3 linked regions of the Marinoscillum sp. 108 genome follow. The protein of the gene in region 3 binds, or shares a complex with, the protein of the main gene of each other region. Links are inferred from orthologs where the notes say so. Each region holds a gene or a part of one and is shown on either strand. Other genes may lie near its edges.

The links. The genes of interacting proteins can lie anywhere in the genome.
Region 1: the proteins of GV030_RS16375 (region 3) and smc are in contact, whole or in part, in a crystal structure (PDB 3ZGX), measured with the Bacillus subtilis proteins. The link is inferred for Marinoscillum sp. 108 from one-to-one orthologs.
Region 2: GV030_RS16375 (region 3) and scpB share a complex: the UniProt entries of both Bacillus subtilis proteins name them as parts of the cohesin-like complex. The link is inferred for Marinoscillum sp. 108 from one-to-one orthologs.

The regions. Positions count from the first base shown.
Region 1 is NZ_LR734808.1:881,671-890,205, forward strand. What follows is about bases 1,267-5,354. They hold smc (chromosome segregation protein SMC), read left to right. Parts: upstream 1,267-1,629; coding sequence 1,630-5,154; downstream 5,155-5,354. Other genes in these bases: GV030_RS03580 (hypothetical protein), read right to left, coding at 1,267-1,559; GV030_RS03590 (type ISP restriction/modification enzyme), read left to right, coding at 5,188-5,354. Outside these bases: GV030_RS03575 (citrate synthase), read left to right, coding at 1-974; more of GV030_RS03580, read right to left, coding at 1,038-1,266; more of GV030_RS03590, read left to right, coding at 5,355-5,754; GV030_RS03600 (DEAD/DEAH box helicase), read right to left, coding at 6,014-7,255; flotillin-like protein FloA, read left to right, coding at 7,532-8,428. UniProt on the Bacillus subtilis protein: Required for chromosome condensation and partitioning.
Region 2 is NZ_LR734819.1:144,664-151,952, forward strand. What follows is about bases 1,267-4,108. They hold scpB (SMC-Scp complex subunit ScpB), read left to right. Parts: upstream 1,267-2,326; coding sequence 2,327-2,890; downstream 2,891-4,108. Other genes in these bases: GV030_RS21225 (isoaspartyl peptidase/L-asparaginase family protein), read right to left, coding at 1,267-1,877; GV030_RS21230 (TraR/DksA C4-type zinc finger protein), read left to right, coding at 1,947-2,327; GV030_RS21240 (pseudouridine synthase), read left to right, coding at 2,887-3,675; GV030_RS21245 (hypothetical protein), read right to left, coding at 3,689-4,108. Also shown: GV030_RS21220 (hypothetical protein), read right to left, coding at 1-818; more of GV030_RS21225, read right to left, coding at 867-1,266; more of GV030_RS21245, read right to left, coding at 4,109-5,920; GV030_RS21250 (OmpA family protein), read right to left, coding at 5,932-7,289. UniProt on the Bacillus subtilis protein: Participates in chromosomal partition during cell division. May act via the formation of a condensin-like complex containing Smc and ScpA that pull DNA away from mid-cell into both cell halves.
Region 3 is NZ_LR734812.1:153,634-161,860, forward strand. What follows is about bases 2,505-5,501. They hold GV030_RS16375 (ScpA family protein), read right to left. Parts: upstream 4,395-5,501; coding sequence 3,615-4,394; downstream 2,505-3,614. Other genes in these bases: GV030_RS16365 (bifunctional oligoribonuclease/PAP phosphatase NrnA), read right to left, coding at 2,505-3,002; GV030_RS16370 (nucleoside-diphosphate kinase), read left to right, coding at 3,150-3,569; dxs (1-deoxy-D-xylulose-5-phosphate synthase), read left to right, coding at 4,536-5,501. Outside these bases: rdgB (RdgB/HAM1 family non-canonical purine NTP pyrophosphatase), read right to left, coding at 1-435; GV030_RS16355 (FKBP-type peptidyl-prolyl cis-trans isomerase), read right to left, coding at 441-1,034; GV030_RS16360 (FKBP-type peptidyl-prolyl cis-trans isomerase), read right to left, coding at 1,102-1,986; more of GV030_RS16365, read right to left, coding at 1,983-2,504; more of dxs, read left to right, coding at 5,502-6,452; GV030_RS16385 (transporter substrate-binding domain-containing protein), read left to right, coding at 6,537-8,048; 1-hydroxycarotenoid 3,4-desaturase CrtD, read right to left, coding at 8,032-8,227. UniProt on the Bacillus subtilis protein: Participates in chromosomal partition during cell division. May act via the formation of a condensin-like complex containing Smc and ScpB that pull DNA away from mid-cell into both cell halves.

The sequences.
Region 1 (8,535 bases), on a different replicon or contig from region 3:
AAATCACCAACCATACACTGGTGCATGAGGACATTAAGAAACTATTGGATGGCTTCCCTTCTACGGCTCACCCGATGGGAGTGCTCTCCTCTCTGGTAACTTCTCTGACTGCTTTTTATCCTCAAAGCCTTGATCCGAACAGATCAGGTGATGATGTGAACTTGAGCATCATCAGAATCATCGCCAAGATGCCGACTTTCGCTGCATGGTCTTACAAAAATCAAATGGGTCATCCGGTGGTTTATCCGGATAACAGACTTGACTATTGTGCCAACTTCATGAAGATGATGTTTGGCTTACCTACTGAAGAATACAGCGTAGATCCTGTGGTGGTAAAAGCTTTGGATAAATTACTGATTCTACATGCGGATCATGAGCAAAACTGCTCTGCTTCTACTGTTCGTATTGTGGGAAGCTCTCAGGCCAGCCTTTATGCTTCGCTTTCAGCGGGTATCAATGCACTCTGGGGTCCACTTCATGGTGGTGCTAACACTGCAGTAATTGAAATGCTGGAAGCCATCAAGGCAGATGGCGGAGATACTAAGAAATGGATGGCTAAGGCCAAAGATAAAGACGATCCTTTCCGTCTGATGGGATTTGGTCACAGGGTATATAAAAACTTTGATCCTCGTGCCAAAATCATCAAGAAGGCGGCTGATGATGTGTTGGAGAAATTGGGTGTTAATGATCCGGTATTGGATATCGCCAAAGGTCTGGAAAGAGAAGCCCTGGAAGATCAGTACTTCGTGGATAGAAAGCTGTACCCTAACGTTGACTTCTACTCTGGTATCATCTACAGAGCGCTGGGAATACCAGCAGAGATGTTCACCGTGATGTTCGCCCTGGGACGTCTCCCTGGTTGGATTGCACAGTGGAAGGAAATGCGGGAAAACAAAGAACCTATCGGAAGACCAAGACAAGTATATGTCGGGGAAAACGAAAGAGATTATATGCCGGTAACCAAACGGTCATAAAGGCAAAAGCCCTTCAGGAATATCCTGAAGGGCTTTTTTATTTGGGGATTTTAACTTTCTCTTTTAATATTTCCGATTGAGTATCTCACTCAGAATGACCGCTTTCTTAGCTGAATCAGCATCCTGCAGCATGGATTTAATGTCAGCACCCAAAGATTGTTGGTCACCCTCATCCTGCTGACGTTGCATTTTAGATTTAAAATGCTCATCACGTTTAAACTCCAGATCAGAACCTTCTGCCAATCGGATGGATTCCTCATAGACGCGCCTACTCTCCTCATCGGCAAATCGGCGTGTGCGGCCTTCTTCAAACTCCTTTGGTTTTTGCTGAGCCACCCACTCCCGCTCCTTGACCAACTGCCGAGCCTCTACAGGCTGAGGTGCTTCAGGTTCCGGCTCTTGTTTGCCCTCTGTAAACTCCTTCAGGAGATCCTCAAAAGAAACAGGCCTGGTGCGTCGTTCAGGGTGTTCCGATTCCTCTTCAGCACTTTGAGTGGGTTCGGGGGCGTTCTTCTTTTTCATCATTCGGGTGATGAAATATATCGCAGCAAATGCCAGATAAAGCCAGAATTGAATATCATCCATATACGTCGTAAAATATAAAATTAATTCTAAATTTGTTAGCTTCATTCGAGCTTAACATCACAAGCACTTCATGCAATTAACACGTTTAGAAATAAAGGGATTCAAGAGTTTTGCTGATAAAGTTACCATTAATTTTGATGAGGGCATTACAGGCATCGTAGGACCCAATGGATGTGGCAAGTCGAATGTGGTGGATTCGATCAGATGGGTGCTTGGCGAGCAGAAAACACGTGTCCTTCGGTCTGACAAAATGGAGAATGTGATCTTCAACGGCACCAAAGCGAGGAAAGCTACCCAGCTGGCAGAAGTTTCGCTCACCTTCAATAACACCAAAAACCTGATCCCCACCGAGTACTCCAACGTCACGATCACAAGACGCTACTTCCGCTCGGGAGAAAGTGAATACCTGCTCAACAACGTGCCTTGCCGGTTAAAGGACATTACCAACCTCTTTCTGGACACAGGGATCGCCTCTAACACCTATGCCATCATTGAGCTAAAAATGGTAGACGACCTCCTGAATGATAAAGACAATTCCAGAAGGAGTCTTTTTGAAGAGGCGGCTGGCATTTCCAAGTTTAAGATCAGGAAAAAGGAAACCATGCGTAAGCTTCAGGACACTGATGCCGACCTGGATCGTGTAGAAGATTTGCTTTTCGAAATCGATAAGAACCTCAAATCACTGGAAAAGCAGGCTCGCCAGGCTAAGAAGTACTATGAAATAAAAGAGGAATATAAGCAGTACAGCATCGCCCTTGCGAAGAAATCTATCGGAGATCAGAATGCGGTATTTGAAAGTATAGAAAAGCGAATCACTCAAGAGTCCGACCGGAAGAACTCACTGAACACCCAGCTACTGGAGAAAGAGGCCAACTTAGAGAAAACCAAGGCCGAATTGATTGGGAAAGAAAAGCTTCTGTCCTCCAGGCAGAAGACGCTCAATGAACACGTGGGTAAAATCAGAAATTATGAGAGTGAGAAGAAAATCAAGAATGAGCGGCAGCGGTATCTTCAGGATAAGATAGAAAAACTACAAGAGCAGCTCTCGCAGGATAAGCTAAGCAATGAACGGGCAGCGTTCTCCCTCAAAAGTTTGGATAAAGAAAGTGATCAGGCGCGTCAGATCCTTTCTGACATAGGCAATAAACTAGAGCAGCTCCAGGCCGACTATGATGCACAAAAAGCCAAAACTCAGGAAGCTCAGGAAATCCTGAATGAGTACAATCAACAATACAACACCAAGCGCGAGCAGGTTTATCAGGTAGGAAAAGACCTGGAAATCAAGGAAGTGCAGATAAAGTCACTACAAAGTGAACTCAACCGGTCCCGGGAAGATTCTTCCATCCAAAGTGAAAGTTTGAAGGACTTTGATCAGAAGTTGGCTGAAATCCAGAAAGAGAAAGTAGCTAAAACGGAGGAGTTTCAGGCTTTGAAAGCCAAGGAAACAGCCCTGAAAGACAAGATAGAATCCAATCAGCAGCGGATCGATCTGATACGTGAGGAACTCACACAGGTCAACCGGAAGCTGGACTCGAGACAAAACGAATATAATCTTACCAAGTCCCTGGTAGATAGCCTGGAGGGATTTCCGGAAGCCATCAAGTTTCTCAAAAAGAGCAACCAATGGAAAAACGCACCTCTCCTTTCGGATGTCATTGCCTGTCCTGAAGAATACAGGATCAGTATCGAAAATTTCCTGGAGCCATATATGAACTACTATGTGGTGGAGACCCGGGAAGATGCACTCAAAGCTGTCAACCTGCTGAGCGACTCATCCAGAGGAAGGGCTCATTTTTTCGTGTTGGATCAGCTGGAGAAATACCACGCCAACTCGGCACACATTTTTGCCAATACCCGCCCTGCAACGGAGGTGGTGGAGTATGATGAGAAGTACCGCAAATTAATCGCTCATCTGCTGGACAATGTATACATCTATGAAAATGAAGCTCCATCAACAGAAGATGATGATGTCGTTTTTGTAGACAAGAGTGGAAAGATCACCAAAAGGAAGTTTTCCATGTCCGGAGGCTCCGTCGGACTCTTCGAAGGAAAGCGAATTGGAAGGGCTAAAAATCTGGAGAAATTAGCCGCAGAAATCAAAATCCTGACTAAGAAACAGGAACAGGCCAAATCTAACCTCAATGAAAATCTCAATGAGCTGGAGCAACTAAAAAAATCGACTCAGACAAGCCTATTGGAGGAACTTCAGGTGGAAATCAACCGAATCAATGAAACCTTTGTGTCTATCCAGACCAAGCAAGAGCAGTACAGCAATTTGCTGAACTCCAATGAGACCAAGCGGGAAGATATAGAAGAGCGCATAGAGACCCTTGGCAGTGAAATAGACGCCCTCAGGCCGGAGTTTGACCAGTCCGCGGGCATTCTCTCGGAGCTGGAAATGCAGGTGGTCAATAAGCGTGAGGAGCTCAACGAATTGAATGAACTGCTGGCTCAGAAGTCTTCTGCTTACAATGAGGAGAATGTTCTCTATCACCGCCAGCAAAATAAGGTGAATAGTATCACTCAGGAGATTAGTCACAAAGATGAAACCTTCGTCAGTAGTTCGGCCAGAATAGAGCAAAACACTGAGGAGCTACAAAAAGCTACCCAGGATCTGAATGAACTGGTGAAAAAATCCGAAGAGAGCGATGACGACCTGGTGGCCATGTACGAAGAAAAGGAGTCCATTGAGATGGGAGTCAATGAAGCTGAAAAAGACTACTATGCTGTGCGCAATGCCATAGATGAGGCTGAGAAAAATGTACGTGAAATTCAGCGCATGCGCGAATCTGCGGATCAGGTACTGATGGAGTGGCAGAATAAGCTCAATGAAACCAAGATCCAGCTGAACTCAATCAAAGATCGCCTCTCGGTGGAATTCAACCTGGACATGAAGCAGGTGGAACTCTTTGATAATGAGGAGCTGCTCAATCAGCCACTGGAAGATCTCAGAGACCGGGTGGATAAAATGAAGAACCGTTTGGAAAACATGGGGCCCATCAACCCGATGGCCATGGAGGCCTATGAAGAGATCAAAACCCGTCATGACTTTATTTCCGAACAAAAAGAAGACCTGATCAAAGCCAAAGAATCACTGCTCACCACCATTGGTGAAATTGATGAGGTGGCCCGGGTCACCTTTCTGGATGCTTTCAATAAGATCAGAGACAATTTCATCAAGGTCTTCCGTACCCTTTTCACGGAAGAGGATGATTGCGAACTTAAACTGACAGATCCGGATAATCCTCTGGAATCTTCCATTGAGATCATGGCCAAGCCGAAAGGCAAACGTCCTCTCACCATCAATCAGCTCTCAGGAGGTGAGAAAACACTTACAGCCACCTCACTCCTTTTTGCCATTTATCTGCTGAAGCCTGCACCCTTCTGTATTTTCGATGAGGTGGATGCGCCATTGGATGATGCCAACATTGATAAATTCAACCAAATTATTCGCGAGTTCTCAAAAGATTCGCAGTTCATTATTGTCACCCACAACAAGCGAACCATGGCCAGCACCGATGTGATCTACGGAATCACCATGATAGAGCAAGGTGTATCCAGAGTAGTGCCAGTGGATTTGAGGGAGTTGGCATAAAGCGCTTTATAGCCAACAGGTTATCTTTGATGCATGAAAGCATCTTGGGGATACTCTTCTGAAATCGATTGGCTTGATCCGGGTGATCCGATGAGAGCCACCATTCGTCAACAGCTGGGAGGACTTCTGCACGGTCACGTGCCCCATGAGAACCTACATGCTCAGCGTGATAGTGCATTGGGTAATTTGGTTGCCCGTCAACTTGACCTTATTTACACGCCCGAGCCCTCAAGTCACGAGGTTTGCTTTGCTGAAAGTGCAGAAGTCCGTCCCGAATTCAGGTCGACATTTCACAGTAATCATTTGATAGAATACTGCTATGCGATGGTGTTTAGCAGTGTTTTCAGAAAGAGGTTCAAGGATTTCCCCAATGAGGGTTTTTTGATCCCTGCACCCCCCGATGCCTCTTTCTTTTGGAGGATGATTCGAATAGGTAATGAATTGAGGCTTTTACATCTTCAGGAAAATATAGACACATCTCTGGAGCATCAAGGTTCGGTGATGGGCTCCAAAGAGCTCTCTATTGATGTTGAGTTACTTGATGCTATGGAAAGGACAAAAACTTTGAGAAGGGAAATAGATGTGATCTGTGAGGGATAAGAAGGATTTTGGTGGAAATATTCTGTCATTCACTTCAACCAAATATCAAAAATGTCGTTATTGCATTCGCCCGGAAAATGACGGGACCTTGAACTTTAAAAACACGACCATGTCCAAATCTCAAGACGCCAAGAAGAGCGTAAAAAAGGAACCGGCCAAAACTCCAAAAGAGAAGAAAGCTGAGAAGCGAGAAAAGAAAGCCAAAAAAGGCTAATTCAGCATTTATAAATGAGCCGCTCCATTTCATGGAGCGGTTTTTTTATCGTTTGTTTTTCTTCTTTTTCTTCCGGTTCTGCTCAAATGCCTCAGCTTCTCTGATGAGGGATTGCACATCGTAAGCGTTTTCCTTCGAAAAATCCATCGTGTTTTGATACTCCCCTTTGGTAATCTCAATCCGTTGGATCGGTTTGCCAAGGTTCTCTTCGATTTCCTTCAGCAAGGCTTTCTCCTCTGCACTACAAAAGGAAATGGCTTGTCCCTTTTGGGTACCACGTCCGGTTCGCCCTACTCTGTGTACGTAGTTTTCAGATGACTCAGGGAGATCATAGTTTACCACAAACTCCACATTAGGAATATCAATACCCCTGGCAGAGATATCCGTGGCGAGCAGCACCTTTAGTTCTCCACTTCGAAACTTTTTCATGGTCTGATCCCGCTCCTTTTGCTCTTTATCACTGTGAATGGTGTCCGACTCCAACCCCACTCGTTCCAGGGCTTTCTTTACGCGCTCTGCACGCACTTTGGTTCGCACAAAAACCAGCATTTTACTCTCAGGATGGTTATTGATAAACCCCTCCAGAAAGAAGCGCTTGTCGTCCATTTCAATAAAACCTACAGCATGCTCAATGTTCTTCGCTACAGGGTCTTTAGGGGAGACTTGTATGCGTATGGCATTGGTTACCAATGAATAGGCCAATTTCTTGATCTCAGGATTGATAGTCGCCGAGAAAAACAACGTCTGTCGTTTCTTTGGCAGATGCTTCATGAGGTCTCGTATGTCTTTGATAAAGCCCAGATCAAGCATATGATCGGCTTCATCCAGGATCAATGTGTCCACATCTTTGAGCACCAACGCTCCCTGACTCACCAGGTCGAACATCCTGCCCGGAGTGGCCACGACCACATCTACCCCTTTGCCCAGTTTGGCTATTTGGGGCTCCTGCTCTACTCCTCCATGGACACAAAGTGTTTTTACCTTCGTGAATTTGCCTAAAGTATCAAAGGCACTCGTGATCTGAAGTGCAAGCTCATGAGTAGGTGCCATGACGAGACAACTCACCCGCTCAGAACGTTTGCTGGACTTGCGCTCGTCAATCATGCTGATGACCGGTATGGCAAATGCAGCGGTCTTACCAGTTCCCGTCTGGGCGATGGCCAGTACGTCCTCTCCTTTCAGCACCGCGGGAATGGTCCTGAACTGAATATCAGTGGGTTTTTTATAACCGAGCTCCTTTATACTTCTTTTGAGTGCATCCCCGATGCGGTAGTCTTCAAACTTCATATCAATGTGAAAGCTGCAAAGATAGGGTGTTTTATAGTTCAGGGCTGTATTTTCATACTATACAAGGGAGATGGTTTGCGCTTTGTGCAAATTCATTGCTAAAGTGAATTTGGGACTTGCGTGATGTGTTTTGCGTAATCAAAAACTAAAGTCATCATCACTCAGATTCTATACTTGCTGAAGGTCACCTGAGAATGATATAATATTTACCAGCGTAACCCACAAACTAAGCTGGCTAAAGCCTACATTCGTACCAAACCACTACGCACCTTACTTATGCCAGTTACTACCCTCATTATCATTGGTGCCGTATTGGCAGGATTTTGGTTCTTTACTTTCATCTTCCCCATCAGTCTTTGGATAAGTGCTATTTTCTCAGGAGTTCAGGTCAATCTCCTGGATCTGGTATTTATGCGCTTCCGAAAAGTACCCCCGGCACTGATTGTGAAATCACTGATCCTGGCCACCAAGGCAGGTATTAAGGATGTGGATACAGCCAAACTTGAAACGCACTTTCTGGCCCATGGCAATCTCATGAAAGTAATTAAAGCGCTAATTGTCGCTGATAAAGCCAATCTCAATATGAACTTCCAGCAAGCCACGGCCATTGATTTGGCAGGCAGAGATGTGCTGGAGGCTGTGCAGGTATCGGTAACACCTTATATTATCGTAGTACCAGCTATCACGGGAGTTTCTGTGGATGGTATCCAGTTGATTGCGGAGGCCCGGGTGACCGTGCGCACCAATCTTCAGCAATTGGTGGGTGGTGCTGGTGAAGAAACCATACAGGCTAGAGTGGGCCAGGGAATCATCTCTCGTATTGGTGAAGCCACCAACTACATGGAAGTATTGGAGAAGCCGGAGGAAATCTCCAAAAGAGTGCTGGCCAATGGACTGGATGCTGGCACCGCATTCGAGATACTTTCCATTGACATTGCAGATATTAACATTGGGAGAAATATCGGAGCCATCCTCCAGATAGATCAGGCACAGGCAGATTTGGTCATTGCCAATGCCAAGGCCGAAGAGAGAAGAGCTATGGCTGTGGCACTCGAGCATGAGATGCTCGCCAAAATACAAGAAGCCCGTGCCCTGGTAATAGAAGCTGAGTCTGAAATACCTTCAGCTCTGTCAGAAGCTTACCGAAAGGGGAATTTCTATCAATCTAATTGATCAAAGGGACTAGCATTATCGATCAAGCAATATTAGTTTGGGGTAACTCTATATAGTTATATTCTGTCAAGCCGATTCATGGACTGTGAATTTAGAAAAGTAGGAAC
Region 2 (7,289 bases), on a different replicon or contig from region 3:
GTTCTGTCTTCCATAAAGTCCCAAAGTAGTTTTTCTGCCGACAGTTTTTGAGCAAGCAGCTCAACCCGAACTTTCTCATAGGGGTGCTTCTGCACAAAAGAGGACCTGGAGTCTACAGGCTTTAGGTGGATATTTTCAATAGAAAATGAGGTGTCAAGGATATGAAGATTATCCGCTGACAGGGTATAGTCCTCACCAGCCTTGACATAGAGCTTGCTCACTTTCGTTTCAGACTGATCAAAATCAAGCGGGAAGATATTATGGACGGTGCTAGTGTCTACAAAAACGCCAAACGCTGACAGATGTATCTTTTTCATAGCCAAAAGGGTATCATAGCTCCCTTTTTTCTGGACCACCAAAGTACCCGAGCTGATCTCGAAATGCTCCACCTCTATCCGGTTAAAAAGGTCTCGCACAAAGAGGTTGATTTCCTTTTTCTCCGTCTTGGAAGCCTGGAGGGTGGGCAGCACGATCCCGAGTAAAAGACTGTCTATGTTTAATTTTTTGACTTTGATTTTTTGACTGAGTAGAAGGTTCCAAAGACTAAATCCATGAATTGAGATTTGACGGGCCTCAGACCGAATGTTGAGGTTAGCGTGATTCTCCGCACTGTCTACCTGCACCCTGGGTTTTGTGAAGGTGATCTCTCCGTTCAGGATGCTCAGCGTTACACTTTCATAAGTAACCTGCTCGCCCAGTAGCTTAGGGAGTTCCCTTTTGGCGATAGCCTCCACTAAAAAAGCAATGCCACTCAGGAGCACCAGAATGCCTAAAATAATGAGAATTCTTTTTGCATTAAACGAAATGATTTTAGGCATAAGTGTATAACTGAAATCGGCCCGTCTGGTTAGATTTAAGGATAGGGACTACTCCCCCTGGAATATTTTGATCACGGCCATTTCCCCTTCTTTTCGGTATCCTCTGTACATGCCGCTGGTGTTGAAGGGCATGGCTACATTACCAAACCTGTCCATAGCGATCATGCCACCCAGAGCGTCCATTTTGGTGATCTTGTCCATCACCGTTTGAGCGGCTTCCTCCACAGATAAGTTTTTATATTCCATCAGTGCCGACACGTCGTGCGCTGCGGCAGTGCGGATATAATATTCTCCATGTCCTGTGCCGGAAAATCCGCAGGTGTTGTTATTGGCATAGGTGCCGGCTCCTATGACGGGAGAGTCCCCAATGCGGCCCCATTTTTTGTTGGTCATACCGCCGGTGGATGTTGCCGCGCAGATATTTCCCTGCCGGTCTACAGCCACGGCACCAACAGTTCCATACTCCTTTTCTACTTTTTTGATAGCCTTTTCCAGTTGTGCCTTGCGTGGATCTGTACTGAAATAGCTGGGATCCACCAGTTCCAATCCACGCTCTTTGGCAAACTGTTCCGCTCCTTCGCGGGCCAGCATCACGTGAGGTGAATTGATCATGACCTGATAGGCCGCTAGAATGGGGTTTTTGACGGTTTTTACACCGGCTACAGCACCGGCATTCAGGTCTTCCCCACGCATGATACTTGCATCAAGTTCATTTTCTCCGGTGGCGGTGAAGACTGCTCCTACGCCGGCATTGAAGAGTGGAGAATTTTCCATCATCACAATGGCGGCCTGAATGGCGTCACAACTTGATCCTCCATCTTCCAGAATGGTATAGGCGGCCTGAAGCGCCTCGTCGAGCTTGGCCCGATAGGCCACTTCTGTTACAGAATCCATGTTTTCTCTACTCACAGTGCCAGCACCTCCATGAATGACAACTGCAATTTTACGTTCAACGGGCTCATTGGGAGTGTTTTCAGCAGGTGTGGTGTTACATCCAGAAAGACAGGCTACTACGATCAGTAGAAATAAGTTCAGTTTGCGATTCACGAGGGAGTTCATAATTTTTTATCTACTTGGGTTGTGTTACTTTAGCGCTTATTTTTAGGTAAAATAAACAGAATTGAAGATATGGCTGAGAAGACGAAATATTCAGAGGACGAATTAAAGGAATTCGAAGAGTTGATTCATCAGAAGCTGGCAAAAGCGAGAGAAGAACTGAACATTTTGAAGGGTTCTTTGACACGAGATACCGATGAGGGTACGGATGCGACCCACGGTGCTGTGAAGACCCTGGAGGATGGGGCGGATACTGCAGAGAAAGAGCAATTGAGTACATTGGCCGGACGGCAGCAGAAGTTTATTAATAACCTTGAAAATGCGTTGATCAGAATCAAAAACGGCACCTACGGGGTTTGTGTGGATACTGGTAAGCTCATCAGCAAAGAGCGATTGAGAGCGGTGCCACACACCATGCATTCGATAGAGGCTAAGCTGAATGTGAAGAAGTAATGGACTACCTCGCCAATCATATTGAGGCACTGGTCTTTTGCTCCCCAAAACCAATCACAGAAGATGAGATTCAGTCTTGTCTGAAGGAAATGTTCGAGGCGGATGTGCCTATGGAGGACATTAGTGGGGGGATCGCAAAACTTAGTGAAAAATATGAAGATGAGCAGTTTTCCTTTGGTTTGGTGCAAAGTGGCGGTGGATATCAGTTTTTGACCAAACCGGCCTATCAGGCAAGTATCAGTATTTTGCTTAAGCAACAATCGAAGCGGCGACTCTCCAACTCAGCCATGGAAACACTCGCCATCATTGCGTATAAGCAGCCAGTCACCAAGACGGAAATTGAACAAATCCGTGGAGTAAACTGCGATTATGCGGTCAATAAATTGCTGGAAAAGGAGCTCATCGAAATCAAAGGCAAGGCAGAGACTATAGGTCGTCCGATGCTCTATGGCACCAACAATAAGTTTATGGACTACTTCGGTATTAACTCACTCAGGGACCTGCCCACACCGAAGGATTTTGTGCAGGAGGAAAACACTATAGGGAAGGAAGAAGAAGCATGAAAGGGAAAAAGCCAATTAAGCCAAAGACAGGAGGGCCAGTCAAGAAGGAATTAGGCTCCGCACCAGTGGAGATACGACTGAATAAGTATATAGCCAACGCGGGCGTATGCTCACGACGGGAGGCAGATCAGCTCATAGCCGATGGCAAAGTGAAGGTGAATGGTGAAGTAGTGACCGAACTGGGCCGAAAGGTGCTGTCTACAGACAAGGTGGTGTACGGAGGCAAAACCCTGAAGACAGAAAAACTCCAGTACATTTTGCTGAATAAGCCTAATGATTACATCACCACTGTCACCGATACACACGACAGAAAAACCGTGATGAGCCTGCTCAAAGGAGCCTGTGATGAGAGAATCTATCCTGTAGGAAGGCTCGACCGGGCCACTACAGGGTTACTGCTATTTACCAATGACGGTGATCTGGCCAAAAAGCTCACTCACCCGTCTTATAAAATCAAGAAGATTTATCAGGTGACCCTGGACAAACCGATCACCAATCAGGATTTTGATGATATCCTGAAAGGTGTGAAGCTGGAGGATGGACTGGCGGTGCCGGATGAGATGGCCGTGGTTACTGATGATCGCATGGTCCTGGGTATAGAAATCCACATTGGCAAAAACCGTATAGTGAGGAGAATCTTCGAACACAAGGGCTATAAAGTGGTGAAGCTGGATCGGGTAATGTTTGGTACATTGACCAAAAAGAACCTCACCCGTGGCAAATATCGCCACCTTGACCCCAGAGAGGTGGTTCAGCTCAAAAACCTCTCCGGAGGAAGAAAATAAAAAGGCTCTACCCTTATTTCAGGGTAGAGGCCAGTATTTCCAGATCTTTATTCATGATGACATGCACGGCGCTTTCGGGTCTCGAATCGAGCATGACCGTTTTGGTATACGCGCCCATTGACCCAAAGAAGTTGATACAGTCATCACTCACTTTATAAGTTTTGTTGGCAAAGTAAGATGACGAATAGTCGATGGTCTTCAGGTCCAATAGCTCTCCCGCCAAATTGATTTTCACAGCAAAAGCTTTTGTGTCGGTGTTGTTTTTTCCTGCTCTGTTCACACGTCCATCTAGTCCCTTGATCTCGTTGTAGTTGCCCACGATGATATAGGCCTGATCCACACTCACCACATCAGTGATGTCCCCTTTGTAGGACATTCGCTGCTGCCATTGCAGATCTCCATAGATGCTGTAGTTGGCCATGATCATCTCGGATTCGACCAACGGGTCGTCCAGATAGTCATTCCCTTTATAGGTTACAAAAAGGGTGTTGGTACGCTCATTGTAAGAAATAGTCCTCGGGAATTGATTGAGAATAAGTCTTCGGCTGTGTGTGATCACTCCCTTCTCATCCAGCATCAGCAAGTGGTTGATCCGGGTGCCGCTGGTATCCACGCCGTTCAGGATCACGGCCAGTCCTCCGGGCACGCTTTGGATGGCTCCTATTCGGGTGTTGGCATCAAACCCGGCAGAACTGTCAATTTTTAACAGATAGTCATTGTACCAGCCTACAGTCTGCTCTTTGGTGATGCCTGCCACAAAGGCCTGTGTTTTATTTTCCTTTGTGTTCTTGAAGATTCCCGCTATAAAGGCGGACCCATCAAAGTTCTCTATGCGATGAGAGGTGATAGGGGCCGCGGTAAGAAGATCATTATCCACCGGGACGCTTCTGAAAAGTGGGATGTCCAATTTTTTGTACTTCACTTTCTTGATCACCGAATCCGTCTTGAGTATGGTATAGAGCTCGTTTTGGATATTGGCCACATAGTTGCTCACATCATTTTTATTGTTTTGGCGCTCGGTAGTGATGAGCTGAGTAATTCCCGAAGGACCATTGTAGTTGGTCTTGATAAAGTCGGAGTATTTACTCAAAGAGGCAGCGGTATTGGTCCTTCTGATGTCGCTGAGCACACTATCTGCTTCTTTAATTCTGTTCACCATTTGGCCGTAGAGATAGAGCTTGCGCTCTACATCCACTTCCGTGTCCGCCCCGAGTTTTTCGCTGAGCAGCTGCTGGTAGATGAGGTCATGCTTTTTTTCTTTGAAGATAAAGATGGGCTCGATCACCGAGGAGAGGTCGTATTTCCTGAGGGTAAAAAGCACTTCTTTGGATACTTTGAGGGGCTCAAATTCCTCCCTGATAAAGTCAGGTTTAGCCTCTTCGATTCGTTTGTTGAGTCTGAGGTTTTCAGCCATCAGGTCTTCTCTGAGCTTGTCTATTTCTGCATGAATAATCTCCCGTGTGGTGTCTACCCACGAGGCATAGTCCCAAACCTGAATTTTTGGTTGCAGAAAGTTGATTTTGGATTCTAAACCATCCAGACGATAGACCTTGATGGGCTTGGCTGTCATGGTCTGATTATACCCCACATCAAAACTGGCCGTGGCGGCTTTGTATTCCTCCCAGTACTGTAGACACTCGAGGTAATCTTTTTTGATATCTCCAAAGGTCTTGTCTACCTCAGCATCATAGAGGAGGTATAGGTCTTTGAAGGTGGGATATTTACCTAAAATTCCGGTAAAAGCTTTGTGCGCCCGGTCATAACTACTAAAGCTTCGGGTAAACTTATCATAGATGAGTGGCACATTGTCTATAAAGGACTGAAGTTCCACTTTTACCCTGGCCATATGGTTACTGATGGTGTCAAAACCCACGGTGACTCTCCCTTTGTCATCGAGCTTGCCAAAGTTGAAAAAGTACTCCTGATTCTTGCGCACCTCTTTTTCACTGATAAACTGTTCCGTACGCTGGTAGGCCTTAAGTGCCTCCCGGGCATTGCCTACTTTATAGGCAAAGTCCTTGATGGGATCACTCTCCCTGTATCTTTTCTCGTAAATCACAGCCATCTGGAGGTAGATACTTGAGTTGTCTGGTTGTTCGGCCAGATAGATTTTTAGCTGAGCCAGTGCACCACTGGGTGGCAGGGCAAGTATTCTGGGGAGTACTTCTTCATATTTCTCCAGTTTTTGTGAAAGCCCCGGAAGGGTGGCACCTGCTAGGAAGAGGATGAATGCTAATTTCTTCATGGTCATTCTCATTATATGGCTAGGATTTTCAATACTAAACGTCTGTTTTGAGCTTTGTTTTCCTCAGTATCGTTAGGCACTATGGGCTGGCTTTCGCCATAGCCCTTGGCAACAAACCGATCGCTGGGGATATTCTTTTCTATCAGAAACTTCACGGCACTCTGAGCCCTTCTGTTGGACAAGGCGGCGTTATAAGCGGCCGAGCCCACATCATCGGTATGTGCGGCTATTTCCACTTTCATCCCGGGGTTTTGCTTCATGAGCTCTACTACCCGCTCCAGTTCCGCAAAGGAGACTTCATTGAGCTGATCAGAATTCGACTCAAAAAGTATTTCTTTTAGTGTGAGGTTAGCGCCAACCAATAGCGGCTGGAGGTTCATTTGGATTTTGGCAGAGCCACCTTCTCCGATCACCGATACGCCCCCTACGGCATCATCTCCAGAGGAGATTTCCGTTCCGCTGGGCTTCACATCTATCACCGTACTGTTGAACGCATAGCCCTGATCGCTTGTGGCCTCTATTTCATACCTGTCTCCCACACGGAGAGCCACGGTTTCGTTACCGCTCACCTCGATCACTTCATCCCGGTTGCGGTTTCTGATCCGTACTTTCGAGCGTATCTTTCCATTGTTGACCAGGTCTGCCACGTTGATTTCTATGTTGCGTTTATGCGGAAGCATCTCCACATCTCTGATAAACTCCGGGTAGACCACCAGGTCGGATACATCGAGCGTAAAAAATTTGCTGTCAAAATTCTCCTTGTCCACGATGATTTCATAGACCTTGCCAAGTGGCAGGTCCAGCGTAATACGGCCATCAGGGTTATTTTCCAGCTGCATCAGGAAGTCTGCTGCTCCTGGTTCCTTTACTTTGATGTTGGCCTGAATGGGTTCAAAAAGATCACCATCATAAATATTGAGGTTCAGGTTGGCGGTGTTGTACAGTTGTATGTCCTGATCGATTTCCTTATATTCGTGTTCGTTGCTCAGGTCAAAGAACAGCGACTTGGAGGTGTAGCCTTTCTTTTTGATTTCTATGTTATAGTTGCTGCCTACGGCCAGTACTACGGTATAGCGCCCGTCATTGGGGTTGTTGGATAGGGTCATGATTTCTCCGGAGGTGAATGCATCCGATACCACGATTTCCGCGGCTATACCGGCACCATTCTTTCCGTCTGTGATGTAGCCCTGGATAATGATGTTTTTGAACTGCCTGAGCTGTGGTGGTATTTCCACAGAATTGATCTCACTGGCATCATACACATAGTACAACAGGTCCCCCTGGGCTGAAATGGAAGAAAACTGATCGGCTACTTTGGTATTTACAAACTCCAGTGCCACCGGAGGTTTCCAGTCACCTATGGGAGTGA
Region 3 (8,227 bases):
CCCGGTCTTTTCACGGATGATCTCACCTTTGGCAATGCCCGTAAACTGGTACTCATGGCCCTGGTTATCTATGTAGGTGATCACGGTTTTAAACCTCGCTTTTCTGTTCTCCTCGTTTTTGAGATTCGAAAGGAGTAAGTCCATATTGGCCTGGCTGTCATTGTCCGGGCCAGCATATCTGGCGGAGTACACACCAGGCGCACCACCCAGCGCCTCCACCTCCAGGCCGGTATCATCGCCGAAGCAGGCCACTCCATGCTTCTCAAATACATACCGGGTCTTCATGGCAGAGTTGCCTTCTATGGTATCTGCGGTTTCGGGGATTTCTTCCTGCAGGCCCAGGTCATCCAGACCCAATAGCTCCAGATTTTCAGGAATGAGTGCTCTTAGCTCTCTTAGTTTGTTGGTATTGTGGGTGGCAAAGTAGATTTTCATGTCCTTCACCGCACATAACTCGGGTAGATGTCAAACACCAAAACGGCATTTCGCGGGATGCCCAGGCCAAATGGAGGATTGGTGGAATAGGCCAGCCCGGATGGAATGATAATTTGCGCACGACCACCTACTTTCAAAATACCCAACACTTTGGAAAGCCCCTCGCGGTATCCGCGCTCATAGCTATAGAAGTTGGTGATGATCTCCGGAATGTTCCAGCCGTCAGCCGTGTAGGTATAGATGATCGGGTTGTAAGTAAGGTCTTCGTCGTAAGTACCATTATTGATATCCACGGTATCAATGTTGGTGGCAAACAGAAAACCGTCGGTCAGTCGGCCTGCTATAAAAAACGAAACAATGTCGTTGTGATTGATTCCGGCTCCATTGCCTGAGTCGAGTACCACATACCATACTCCTGACTCGGTAGTGTCCACATCGGTATATCCCTTGGCGTTTACATAGGCTTCCATCACCTTCAAGTCAGCTTTGAGCTGAACATCCGGATCTACGCTGGTGACGATTGTGTCCTGCCTGCAGGAGTAAAGGGAAGCGGTAATGATCATCATTACCGCTATTACTTGACCTTTTATGTTTTTCATTTCTCGCTTTTTAAAATCAGCCTGCCCCTTTGGTAAAGTTATGTGGTTATGCTTTAATCAGTGCAGGTTACTGGTTTTGACCAACTTCTAATACCTCAACGTCAAAAACAAGAATACTGTATGGCTGAATGGTAGGACCGGCGCCTCTGCTGCCATAACCAAGTGGGCTGGGGATATACAATGTAGCTTTTCCACCAGCTTTGATATAGGCGATACCTTCGTCCCATCCCGGGATCACACGTCCCTGACCAATATTGAATTTGAATGGCTGGCCACGCTCGATAGAGCTGTCAAAAGGCTCTCCGCTAAATAAACGACCAGCGTAGTGAACAGTCACCTCGTCACCTGGCTGCGCAGTTGCTCCGGTACCTTCCTGAGTAATGACGTACCTCAGACCAGACTCAGTAGTGATGGCATCAATGCCATTTTCTTCGAGATAGGCATCGATGGTTTCGCCATCAGAAACAAGCTTTTCTTCAAGAATCACTGATTCTTTGGCACGCTGCTTTTCAGTCATTTCCTGCACGTAAGCACGGTAATCTTCCTGGCTCATTTGGGCATGAAATTTCATATTGATGCTCATCACTGCAGCAGAGTCCATATCCGGAGGTAGCTGTGTCTGATAAGTTTCTTCGAATAGATTTTTGGCCGTTGTAGTGAAAAACACGCTATCACCCACTTCCATTTCTTTCAGTACCTCCTGCAGGTTGCCGGCTTTCATTTCCGGGTCAAAGGCCAAAGCCAATGGTTTTTCAGGAGTGGTTTCGGTAAGTACTTCACCATCAGCTCCCACTATTTTCAGGTATAAAACCACAATAGAATCTTTTTGGGCGCCAAGGCCGTCACCCTTCACCAGGCAGGATACTTCCACTCCGGTTTCTGTTGTAAAATCATTGTTTTTGTTGCAGGAAAATACCAGCAGCGGAAAGATCAATATCCAGATGTTTTTCATTTTGTTTTTTGGTTATGGGTTTGCTGAAATTTTGGAATCAGCGATTTAAATTTTTCTACAGTTTCCTCTAGTCCTAAATCAGAAATGCCGCCAGCGGCATTTTTGTGACCACCTCCGCTAAAGTACTCAGAGGCAATATCGTTCACAGCATAGTCGCCTACTGATCTGAATGACATTTTGACTTCACCACCTTTTTCCATGATGATGGCCGCCACCACAATGCCATTGATCGAAAGGGCATAATTGACCAAGCCTTCGGTGTCTCCGCTTTTCAAGTGAAATCGCTCGTGCTCTTCGGCACTGATCACAAAGTAGGCCACCTGATATTCAACATTCACCACCAACTTTTCCATTAGCGCATAACCAATGAATCTCAGTCGATTCAATGAATTGGTATCATAAATGAGTCGGCTTATTTTATTCACATCAGCGCCAATCTCCATCAGCTCAGCCACGGTGCGGTGGATTTTTGCGGAGGTGGAGCCGTGCTTGAACGAACCTGTGTCGGTCATGATGCCCGCATACAAGGCCTCGGCTATGGCCAAATTAATCTCTTCTTTACCATCCAGAAGCAGAATAAGGTCGTAGATCAGCTCCGCAGTAGCTGCGGCTTTGTTGTCCCAAAGTTCATAATCTGCGAACTGCTCAGGGTTCAGGTGATGGTCCACCAGCAACTTCTTAGCTTTGGAGGAGCCTACCATTTCGCCCAGCTTCTTGATCCTGTTGAGTCCGGAAAAATCCAGGCAGCAGATCAGATCTGCCTGCTCGAACAGTTCAGCAACCTGCTGATGGTTTTTCTCACCATACACCACCACCTCATCATTGCCCTCCATCCAGTGCAGGAAGTCAGGATAATCCGTAGGGGTGACCACAAGTGCCTCGTGCCCACGGTTTTTAAGAAAATGGTATAATCCCAGAGAAGAGCCCAAGGCATCAGCGTCAGGATTAGCGTGGGTGGTTATAATTATTTTCTTGGGGGTGGATAGTAATGCTTTTAAAGCGCTTAATTCCTTCATTAACAATTCTTGCCTCACCTTGGCTGTAAGTGAATCGCAAAACTCACAATAAATCAAGTAAATACAAAATGGCTGGTAAGGTGATAGTGAATAGGATAAATGTTATTTTTGCAGCCGTTTAGTAAAAGACTCAAAAAAACCAATTAAATGGCAGGAACAAGGACCTTCACAATGATCAAACCCGATGCATACGGATCAGGAAATACCGGTGCGATCACCAAAATGATTGAAGAAGCAGGCTTTGGTATCAAAGCAATGAAACTGACTCACTTATCTGCAGGCAGAGCAGGACAATTTTATGCAGTACACAAAGAGCGACCTTTTTACAATGACCTGGTCACTTATATGTCCTCTGGGCCCATCGTGGCTATGATTCTGGAAAAGGACAATGCAGTGGAAGATTTCAGAAAATTGATTGGTGCGACTAATCCAGCAGATGCTGCGGAAGGAACCATCAGAAAAATATTTGCTACTTCTATTGAGGCCAATGCTATCCACGGATCTGACTCTGACGAGAACGCAGAGATTGAGGGTTCGTTTTTCTTCTCAGGCCTGGAGAAGTTTTAATTAACTAGCAAGAAAGTATTGATTGAAAATGAAATCCCGGGCTGATCAGTCCGGGATTTTTTCTTCTTCCAGTTTTTCTACCCAGAAGTTATTGAATCCTTCGCCAATGTGAAGGGTGATGGTGCCCAGCTGGAGGAGCTCGAGGATGGCGAGGAAGTTGTAGATCACCAGAATTTTTTCGGGCTTTTCTTCCACCAAGGAGCTGAAGGAGATGCGATGATTCGGGCTGCTGTGTAGCCGCTGGATCAGATAATCCTTCTGCGTCGAAATGGTGTAAGGGTACTGTACCACCTGATGTGTAGGCCTGCTTTGATCAAATTCATACCGCTTCAGCACCTTCTGGAAAACCTTCATCAGCTTGTAAAGATCCAGATCCTGCATCTCGGCTTCCACATCAATGGACTGAGAGAGCTTTTTGATTTCTTTGAGCAGATTTCCCCTTTGTTCCCTATCCAGGCGATTGCTTTCCAGGCTGTTGAGCTCCTGAATCACCGATTTGTATTTTTTGTATTCCAGCAGGTGCTTCACCAACTCCTCTCGGGGGTCTATTTCGTTTCCTTCTTCATCCAATACCGGTCTGGGAAGTAACATCTTGGCTTTGATACGCATCAGTGTGGCAGCCACCAGTATGAATTCGCTGGCCACCTCCACATTCATCGTTTCCAGCTGATGGAGGTAATCCAGAAAATCACTGGTCACCTTAGCGATGGGAATATCATAGATGTCCAACTCGTCCCGTTCAATGAAAAAGAGCAACAGGTCAAATGGCCCCTCAAAGAGAGGAAGTTTGATCTCGTAAGTATTGGAATTTTGGAAATCGCTCACAGTAGGCCAAAGCTACTACTTCTGGCACTAATAGGAAATCTCAAAATAGTTTAGATTTGTGGAATATTTGATTCATAATTGTCTTGCCGCTAAACAATTAGAATTGAAAGTCGTTCATGAATCACCCCAAAAGATTACTATATGGAGATTAGGCCCGGAAAGCTTTTAGCGGAAATCGACAATCCCAACGACCTTAAGAAATTAGACGAGACTCAACTGGCTCAGGTGGCCGAAGAGCTTCGTGAGTACATCGTAGATCATGTCTCGGTGTATGGTGGGCATTTTGGGGCTAGTTTGGGAGTGGTAGAGCTCACTGTGGCACTCCACTACGTATTTAATACACCGGTGGATCAGCTCGTGTGGGATGTGGGTCATCAGGCTTATGGCCACAAAATATTGACCGGACGAAGAAAAGATTTTCATACCAACAGACTTTACAATGGCCTTTCAGGTTTCCCTAAAAGATCCGAAAGTGAGTATGACACCTTTGGGGTGGGCCACTCTTCCACCTCCATTTCTGCCGCTTTGGGTATGGCGTTTGGGTCAGACTATAAAGGGGAGAAGGAAAAGCACCACATAGCAGTCATTGGTGATGGAGCGATGACCGGAGGGATGGCATTTGAGGCCATGAATCACGCCGGAGATTCTAATAAAAACCTCTTGATTATTCTCAATGATAATTGCATGTCCATAGATCCGAATGTGGGTGCACTGAAGGATTATTTAACAGACATTACTACCTCACCTACCTACAATAAGATCAGGGATGATGTGTGGAAGGTGCTTGGAAAAATCAGCAAGTTTGGACCCAATGCCCGTGAGATTGTTGGGAACATTGAGAACAGCATCAAGTCCTTGCTGCTGAAGCAAAGTAACCTCTTTGAGTCCTTGAACTTAAGGTATTTTGGCCCGGTGGATGGTCATGACATCAACCACCTCGTTCATGTATTGCGGGATTTGAAGGACATTCCCGGCCCCAAGATTTTACACTGTGTAACAGTGAAGGGGAAGGGTTTCAAACTGGCAGAACAAGACCAGACCAAATGGCACGCCCCGGGGAAATTTGATAAAATCACCGGAGAAATACGAAAAACAGTAGTCACAGAGCCCAAACCACCGAAGTACCAGGACGTATTTGGGCATACCATGGTAGAGCTGGCCGAGCAGAACAACAAGGTAATGGGTATTACACCCGCCATGCCCTCCGGCTCTTCCCTCAATATCATGATGGACGCCATGCCTGATCGTGCATTTGATGTGGGCATTGCGGAGCAGCATGCAGTTACTTTTTCAGCAGGACTGGCTACTCAGGGGATGGTTCCTTTTTGTAATATCTACAGCTCATTTATGCAGCGCGCCTATGATCAGGTGATCCATGATGTGGCTATTCAGAAGCTCCCCGTGGTTTTTTGTCTTGATCGAGCAGGTATTGCCGGTGCTGATGGTCCTACCCATCATGGCGCTTATGATCTCGCTTATATGCGCTGTATCCCAAACATGGTGGTTGCTGCCCCTATGAATGAGCAGGAGCTCCGAAATCTGATGTACACGGCCAGTGAGTTTAAAGACGGTCCTTTCACCATCAGGTATCCAAGAGGCCAGGGCGTGATGCCGGTATGGCGAACCCCACTGGAGCAACTGGAAATCGGTAAAGGCAGGTTATTGCGTGCCGGAGAAGAGGTGGCCATTCTCACCATTGGTCATATTGGCAATTATGCTTTGAAAGCATGTGACGAGCTGGAGAAACAGGGAATTCGGGTGTCTCATTATGACATGCGTTATGTGAAGCCATTGGATGAAGCGCTGCTGCATCAGGTTTTTGAGAAAAATAAGAAAGTCATTACCGTAGAAGATGGGTGTTTGCCCGGAGGATTTGGCACGGCCATATTGGAATTTATGGCTGATCATAACTACCACGCAAAGGTGATCCGACTGGGAATTCCTGATCGCATTGTGGAGCATGGTGAGCAGGACGAACTCTATCAGGAGTGTGGCTACGACGCTGAAGCCATACTGCAGGCCACATACAAGTTACTCGAACTAAGTGCGGTAGTCTAACTGCAAACAACCCCCATCCGTCGAGAAATGGGATGGGCAATCGTCAGATTTCTTGTATATTCTGTTCCAATTTAAATGGGAACATTGAAAAGAAATCAAATACATAAGATTGGCTTTCTTGTTACTGGCCTGGTTTTCTGGCTACTGATGACTGCTTGTACCACATCCAGCAGTAGTAAGAAAGAAAAGGATCCCAACAGCGAACCTCCCGAAAAAGTAGTGGACTTAGATCTGGATAAGATCAAAGAGCGTGGCTACATCACGGCCATCATGGACAATAGCTCCACAGGGCTTTTCATTTATCGGGGCAATACCATGGGCTATGAGTATGAGCTCCTCAAGGCTTTTGCCAAATCTCAGGGGTTGGAGCTTCGGATCAACGTGACCCCAAGCCTGGAGGAGGGCTTCCGAAAGCTGAATGCTGGAGAAGGAGATGTCCTGGCCTATAACCTCACGGTAACAAAAGACAGAAAAAAGCGCATAGCCTTTACCCATTATCACAACCTGGTGAAGATGGTCCTGATCCAGCGTAAGCCAGATAATTGGCGAAAAATGAAACTCCATGAAATCGAAAAGCAACTCATTAGAAATCCGGTTGAGCTCATAGGGAAAGAAGTGGTGGTTCGGCATCATTCATCCTATTTTGATCGGCTACAAAACCTGTCCAACGAGATTGGGGACGACATCATCATTATCGAAGACTCACCTGAAGTGGAGACTGAGGCGATCATCCGAAAGGTGGCAGAAGGCGAAATTGACTTTACCGTGGCAGAAGAGGACATAGCGTTGGTTAATTCCACCTACTATCCCAATCTGGACATCAGGACTGCCGTGAGCTTCCCTACACAGATTGCCTGGGGGGTTCGAAAAAATGGCGACCAATTACTTTCAGCTTTGAATGCCTGGATTATCGAAATGAGGAGAACTTCTGAGTATTATACCATTTACAATAAATACTTCAAAAGCAGGAAGGCTTCTCTGAAGCGGACTCAAAGTGAATACTATTCCCTGGGCGGAGGCAAACTTTCTCCATATGATTCTTTAATCAAACGCTCAGCCGCAGAACTGGAGTGGGACTGGAGGCTTTTGGCGGCTCAGATTTATAAGGAATCAAGATTTGACCCCAATGCCGAGTCATGGGCTGGTGCAGTGGGCTTGCTACAGCTCCTCCCGACCACCGCAGAAGAATATAATGTGACCATGCTCGAGGATCCTGTCCAAAACCTCTATGCCGGCACTCAGCACATCAAATGGCTTCAATCCTATTTTTCTGATGTGATCATCGATCCTTTGGAGCGGGTGAAATTTATCCTGGCGGCCTACAATGTGGGTCATGGTCATGTGATGGATGCCATCAGACTCACCGAAAAATATGACGGAAATCCCCAGCTTTGGGAGGATGTGAAGGAGTATCTGCTGAAAAAATCGAACAGTAATTATTTCAATGATCCTGTGGTGCAATTTGGCTACTGCAGGGGCATAGAGCCCGTCACCTACGTCACCACCATCTTATCAATTTTTAAAAACTACAAGATACTTTTCCCGGAAGGCCCGGAGGTCAAAGCGGAATCACCAGTACTTAGCGAAAATATTTAGCCACCAGTTTGGCTGAAGATAAACTCATGGGAATTCCCCCACCGGGGTGCACACTGCCTCCACAAAAGTAAAGCCCCTTCACCCGCCTGCTTTTGTTGGCATGTCTGAGGAAGGCAGCAAAAAGATTATTAGAGCTATTCCCATACAGGGCGCCCAGTGCTGAGCTGGTTTTTGACTCA